2 linked regions of the Idiomarina loihiensis L2TR genome follow. The protein of the gene in region 1 binds, or shares a complex with, the protein of each later gene. Links are inferred from orthologs where the notes say so. Each region holds a gene or a part of one and is shown on either strand. Other genes may lie near its edges. The genes, in order: pnp and IL_RS06225.

The links.
Region 2: pnp (region 1) and IL_RS06225 share a complex: the UniProt entries of both Bacillus subtilis proteins name them as parts of the possible RNA degradosome complex. The link is inferred for Idiomarina loihiensis L2TR from one-to-one orthologs.

Annotation. Positions count from the first base shown.
Region 1 is NC_006512.1:1,016,621-1,019,940, reverse strand. The notes cover bases 200-3,190. They hold pnp (polyribonucleotide nucleotidyltransferase), read left to right. Parts: upstream 200-615; coding sequence 616-2,766; downstream 2,767-3,190. Other genes in these bases: nlpI (lipoprotein NlpI), read left to right, coding at 2,891-3,190; rpsO (30S ribosomal protein S15), read left to right, coding at 200-435. In the rest of the region: tRNA pseudouridine(55) synthase TruB, read left to right, coding at 1-68; more of rpsO, read left to right, coding at 166-199; more of nlpI, read left to right, coding at 3,191-3,320. UniProt on the Bacillus subtilis protein: Involved in mRNA degradation. Catalyzes the phosphorolysis of single-stranded polyribonucleotides processively in the 3'- to 5'-direction. Necessary for competence development in Bacillus subtilis.
Region 2 is NC_006512.1:1,299,369-1,302,584, forward strand. The notes cover bases 85-2,971. They hold IL_RS06225 (ATP-dependent 6-phosphofructokinase), read left to right. Parts: upstream 85-954; coding sequence 955-1,989; downstream 1,990-2,971. Other genes in these bases: IL_RS06220 (Ldh family oxidoreductase), read right to left, coding at 85-883; speB (agmatinase), read left to right, coding at 2,008-2,922; speA (biosynthetic arginine decarboxylase), read left to right, coding at 2,924-2,971. In the rest of the region: more of IL_RS06220, read right to left, coding at 1-84; more of speA, read left to right, coding at 2,972-3,216. UniProt on the Bacillus subtilis protein: Catalyzes the phosphorylation of D-fructose 6-phosphate to fructose 1,6-bisphosphate by ATP, the first committing step of glycolysis.

The sequences.
Region 1 (3,320 bases):
TTGCACGGGTGAAAAATGCGGAATTATGGCCGCGTCGGGTTATTGCGCGGGAGCATGTGGATTTATAGTTGTTTTTACGGCGGCTGACGAGTATAATCGCCGCCTTCATATCGATGCTGAATTAGTGATTGGCGTCGATCATTTTGACAAAACTTAGGAGTTAGCATGTCACTAACTGTTGAACAGAAAGCTGAGATTTTAAAAGAATTTGGCCAAGGCGAGAACGATACCGGTTCTCCTGAAGTGCAAGTTGCGCTTTTAACTAAAAACCTGGCTGAATTACAAGACCACTTTAAAGAACATAAGAAAGATCACCACTCACGTCGTGGTCTGCTACGTATGGTTAGCCGTCGTCGTAAGCTTCTTGATTACCTGAAGCGTAAAGACGAAAAACGTTACGTAGCTATCGTAGAACGTCTTGGCATCCGTCGCTAAGACAAACGTTCTGAAAAGAATAAAATTAAAAGGGCCTTCAGGCCCTTTTTTTGTATTCTTTTTTAGGCTTATGGGTCTTAATTTCGTCACAATTCCCCTATACTATGCGATGAGATAAATAAAGAGAGAAGACGAGTATCAATCCGGATACTCTATATTTTGAAGGTAAAGGAAAGCAACGTGAATCCAATAACTAAACAATTTCAGTACGGTCAGCACACAGTCACTTTAGAAACTGGCGTAATAGCACGTCAGGCGACTGCTTCTGTGCTTGCCAGCATCGATGACACAACAGTCCTGGTCACTGTGGTTGCGAAAAAAGAAGCTCGCGAAGGGCAAAACTTTTTTCCATTAACGGTAAATTACCAAGAGAAAACTTACGCAGCCGGTAAAATTCCAGGTGGCTTCTTTAAGCGTGAAGGCCGTCCAAGCGAAAATGAAACTCTGACTTGTCGTTTAATCGACCGTCCAATTCGCCCATTATTCCCTGATGGTTTCATGAACGAAGTGCAAGTTGTTGCAACTGTTGTTTCTGTAAACCCTCAAATTAATCCTGATATTGTTGCCTTAATTGGTACTTCAGCAGCGCTGTCTATTTCTGGTGTTCCTTTCGCAGGCCCAATCGGTGCAGCTCGTGTTGGTGTCGTGAACGATGAATACGTTTTAAACCCAACCGCAGATGAGTTAGAAAACTCGAAACTGGACCTAGTGGTTGCCGGTACTGATAAAGCTGTCTTAATGGTTGAATCAGAAGCTCAATTGCTGTCTGAAGACCAAATGCTTGGTGCCGTTATGTACGGTCACGAAGCAATGCAGGACGTTATTAAAGCCATTACTGAATTTACTGCAGAAGCAGGCAAAGAGAAGTGGGATTGGCAGGCACCTGCAAAAGATGAAAGCTTACAGACCAAAATTCGTGAATTGGCAGAGCAAGGTATTGGCGAAGCCTACCGCACTACCGACAAAGCAGAACGTAAAGGTAAGCTTGACCAGGTTAAAGAGCAGATGGTCGAGAAGCTGACTGCTGAAGATGAAAATGTCGATTTAGAAGAATCTGGCAAAATTTTCCATGACCTGGAAAGTGACATTGTCCGTAGCCGTATTATTGCCGGTGAAAAGCGTATTGATGGCCGCGACCCTGACATGGTTCGTGCTATTAGTGTGGCTACTGGTGTATTACCGCGTACTCACGGTTCAGCATTGTTTACCCGTGGTGAGACTCAGGCGTTGGTAACTGCGACTTTAGGTACCGATCGTGATGCTCAGATGATTGATGAGCTGACCGGTATGAACACGAATCGCTTCATGCTGCATTATAACTTCCCTCCATACTGTGTTGGTGAAACGGGTATGGTTGGTTCGCCAAAACGTCGTGAAATTGGTCATGGTCGTTTGGCTAAACGGGGTATTCAGGCGGTTATGCCTAGCCACGACGAGTTCCCATACACCATTCGTGTGGTGTCAGAAATTACTGAATCAAACGGTTCAAGCTCTATGGCCTCAGTTTGTGGTTCTTCACTGGCGTTGATGGATGCAGGTGTACCAATCAAGTCTTCTGTAGCGGGTATTGCTATGGGCTTGGTTAAAGAAGGCGACAAGCATGTTGTTCTGTCTGATATTCTTGGTGATGAAGATCACTTAGGTGATATGGACTTTAAAGTAGCGGGTAACACTGATGGTATTACTGCGCTGCAAATGGACATTAAAATTGACGGCATTACTCGCGACATCATGGAAAGTGCCTTAGCGCAGGCTAAATCAGCTCGCTTACACATTCTGAAAGTGATGGACGAAGCTATTGGCGGTCACCGTGAAGAACTGTCTACTTATGCACCTCGCTTTACCACCATCAAAATTGATCAGGACAAGATCAAAGACGTTATCGGTAAAGGCGGAGCGGTTATTCGCGAGCTGACTGAGTCAACTAATACCAACATTGAGATTGGTGATGATGGTACTATCAAAGTTGCAGCCAGCGACCAGGCTGATGCTGACGCCGCTATTGAGAAAATCAAACAGCTAACGGCTAACGTTGAAGTTGGCAAAATTTACCAGGGTAAAGTAGCACGTATCGTAGACTTTGGTGCCTTTGTTACTGTTCTGCCCGGTAAAGATGGCTTAGTTCACATTTCTCAAATTGCAGAAGAACGTGTTAACGACGTAAATGAATACCTGAAAGTTGGTGATGTTGTTCCGGTTAAAGTACTGGAAATTGACCGTCAGGGTCGCGTACGTTTAAGCATGAAAGAAGCGGCTGAGAAAAAAGAAGAACCAGCACCTGAAGCGCCGGCAGAGCCAGCAGCTGAAGAAGAAAACAAAAGCGAAGAGTAATCGTAAAGATTTTCTCAGCTTTGTTAAAAACCCCGTGTGAACGGGGTTTTTTTATATCTGCTTTTTGCCTGAATGGCGTTGAGTGTGCTGTAATAGGGGCGAATGTATATTTAAGGATAAAATTATGCAAGAGCGCAGAAGTGTTAGGTTCATGGGAGCTTTGTTGTTATTAGGCGTCATGACGGGGTGTGCCTCGCAAAGTTCATTTAATCAGTTACCTGATACCGTGGTACTTGCAGAGCCTGAAAGCGCAGAGTTTCGTTATGAGATTGAGCTGGCACGCATAGGGCAGATGCTAAGAGAAAATTTAACTGAGGAACAGCGCGGAGAGCTATATTACCGCCGCGGTGCGTTATACGACGCCGTTGGCTTGAGAACTCTTGCGAGAATGGATTTTACCCGAGCTTTAGAATATAACCCGAGGTTGGCCGATGCGTATAATTTCTTAGGTATTCAATATACGCAACTAGAGGAGTTTGATTACGCTTATGAGGCTTTTGATTCAGCAATTGAACTCAACCCTGAGCACCGTTATGCCTATTTGAACCGGGGTA
Region 2 (3,216 bases), 280 kb from region 1 along the record:
ATAAGTCATCCACCTGCTGTAAAAATTTTTGTTTTTCACCAAAGGCTTCGGGATCAATCACTTGTACCCATATCGAGTTAGCATCACCATCGTCACTGCCCTGTCTACGACCGTACTGACTTAATGCCATAGACCAAATTTCACTGAACAACGTGAGGCCGTAGCCTTTATAACCCAGTTGCTCACCCCCCAACGGCGCTATTGAACTGCCCGGTGACTCAAAGAAGGTTAATGGATCATCCGTCCATTCACCGTCAGGCTTTATCAACGCTTTATAAGGCAATCGGGTACCGTTCGCTTTAGCCTGACGCACTTTGCCTGCTGCCGTCATAGAAAAACTGATATCAAACAACAATGGATTATTCGAACTGGGTACACCAACCGCGAAGGGGTTAGGTGAAAACACGGCTTCTTTGCCCCCAAAAGGCGCTACCGCGCGCTGTCCGGGAGTCGAGCACATTAAACTCACCACCAAGCCCTGATCTGTAGCAATGCTTAAATAAGCCGCGAGCGCCGCAACATGCTGGCTCCGGCGTACAACCACGGTGCCGGTACCGGCTTGCTTCGCCATTTTGCAAGCCGCATCAATAGCCTGCGGTACCACGTAAGGTCCGGGCAGAAACTGTGCATCCCAGTTAGCAACCGCAGCGCGCTCTCGAAGTACTACCGGCTGGCCTTTTGCCAGGCTTTTGCCGTCGCGCAGCCACTGGCAGTTGTTCAACAGCCGAATTAAACCATGGGTACTAAACCCCAGTAAATCGCCTTCCAACAGGTAATAACTTACATTGCGCGCGACCTCCCCCGAAGCCCCCGCCTCGGTCAGACAAGTTCGCGCCCAGTCCGATAATTCTGAATAATCAAAACGTACAACATCAGTGCTCATGAAATTTCCTCTTGGTCACGGCATGCAGGTCGTTTAAGCTACGCATAAGACATTATCAAGGAGTAGAGATTGTGTCATCTGTTAACACAATAAACCGCATTGCCATTATAACCAGTGGTGGCGATGCCCCCGGTATGAACGCCGCACTCCGTGCTGTGGTTCTCGCTGCTGAAAACTATGGCATAGAAGTCATGGGATTTCGTCATGGCTATGAAGGCCTGCTGACTAACGACTTTGTAAAACTTGACCGCGAAGACGTTGAGCACATTTTACAATATTCCGGCACCATTATTAAAAGCGCCCGCAGCGAGCGTTTTAAAAGTGAAGAAGGTGGACGGGAAGCCGCAACGAATTTAGACGCACACCAAATTGACGCCTTTATCGTTATTGGCGGCGACGGCTCGTTCCGTGGCGCTGAGCATCTGGCTAATTTCTGGAAAGGTCCTATTATAGGCATACCCGGCACCATCGATAATGATCTCTTTGGCACCGATAACACTATTGGCTATGACACAGCAGTAGAAACCGCCATGGATGCGCTGGATAAAATCCGCGATACCGCCGAGGCCATGGATCGTGTCTTTATTGTCGAAGTTATGGGGCGCAACGCCGGTTATATCGGTATTAGCAGCGCTATGGCCTGTGGTGCCGAGCGAATGATTCTGCCAGAGCTGCAAAAGGATAAACCATTAACGGTTGATGCGCTGGTTAAGCACATTGAATCGGTACAGCGTGTTCGCGGCGACTCAAGCTACGTGATGGTGTTATGCGAAAACCAATGGCCCGGTGGTGCAGTTCGACTTGCGGAACAGTTAGAGGATCGTCTTAACTTACCTTGTCGTCCCTGTTTACTTGGGCACGTTCAGCGCGGTGGACGCCCTACGGCAATGGATCGTATTTTAGGAACGCGGCTGGGTGTGCATGCGGTTGAACTCGTTCGCCAGGGAAAAACAGCGGTTATGGCCGGTGTTACAGCGAATGAGCTCAGCGAAACACCATTAATTGACACCTGGACAAAACGTAAAAAGCTCAGTGAAGAGCTCATCAACATTCAACAAAGTCTGTTTAACCCGATCAAAAAAGATCGCAATAAATCGACTCAGTAAGAGAGGTCTGTAACGATAATGCCCCTAACGCCACTACCTGTGCCATTAAACGACCCGAGCCGCCCATTTTTCGGTTCGCAATACAGCACCGATATACACCCGGGACATACCCATATTCTGGGGTTTGGTTTTGATGGTACCGCCTGTTTTCGTAAAGGCACCCGCGAAGGGCCTGACGGTTTACGTGCCGTTTCTGAAGACATCGAGTCATACTCGCCGTATCTTGATGCTGACTTAGAAGACCAAACCTTCTACGACTTAGGCAACCTGCGATTGGGTTTTGATGACGACGAAGAAAAGCAGTGGCACCATGCGGTTCACGACTTTAATGCTATTTTTGACTCGCTTGATTTAGCAAAAGAGCAGATTAAACTGCTGACCTTGGGTGGCGAGCATTCTATTTCCTATGCGCCTATCGTTAAATATTTAAAACAATACCCCGATATGGTTTTGCTGCATCTGGATGCGCACGCTGATTTACGTGACGGTTTCCTCGGCTACCATTATTCACATGCGTCTATTATTCGTCGTTCAGTCGACCACTTTGGTCCTGGCCATGAGTTGATACAGTACGGTATCCGCTCTGGCACGCGCGATGAATATCAGTGGATGAAAGAACACAAAACCATTCGCAGTTCACGCAAAGACTTTCTCGACAGTGTGGAAGCCATTGCCAAAGACCGCCCGGTTTATCTGACGTTAGATTTGGACTACTTCGATCCTTCTTTTTTACCGGGCACAGGAACCCCTGAACCCGGCGGCGAGGATTTCCATTCCTTTGTCAGCTTGATGAAACTATTGCGCAAAAAAAACCTGGTCGGTGCCGACGTCGTTGAGTTGTCTCCACAAATAGACCCAACCGGAAATTCTGACGTATTCGCCGCTAAAATTGTGCGCGAATTATTACTCGTATTACAACAGTCGGGAGCCTGAGATGTCAGACTGGAATATTGATCAAGCAGAAGAGCTCTATGGTGTTAACCGCTGGGGCGCGGGATACTTTTCTATCGGCGAAAACGGCAACATTCAAATTCGGCCGAACCACCGCTTACCCGACGTGACCATTGATATGAAAGAAGTGGTGGATGAGATTATTTCGGAAGGCATTCAGTTCCCGGCTGTTATTCGCTTTCACGATATTCTGCGCTCGCAGGTTGAAATTATTAACGAAACCTTTGGTAAACAGATAGAAGAAGCCAACTACCAGGGGCAGTATTGCGGCGTATT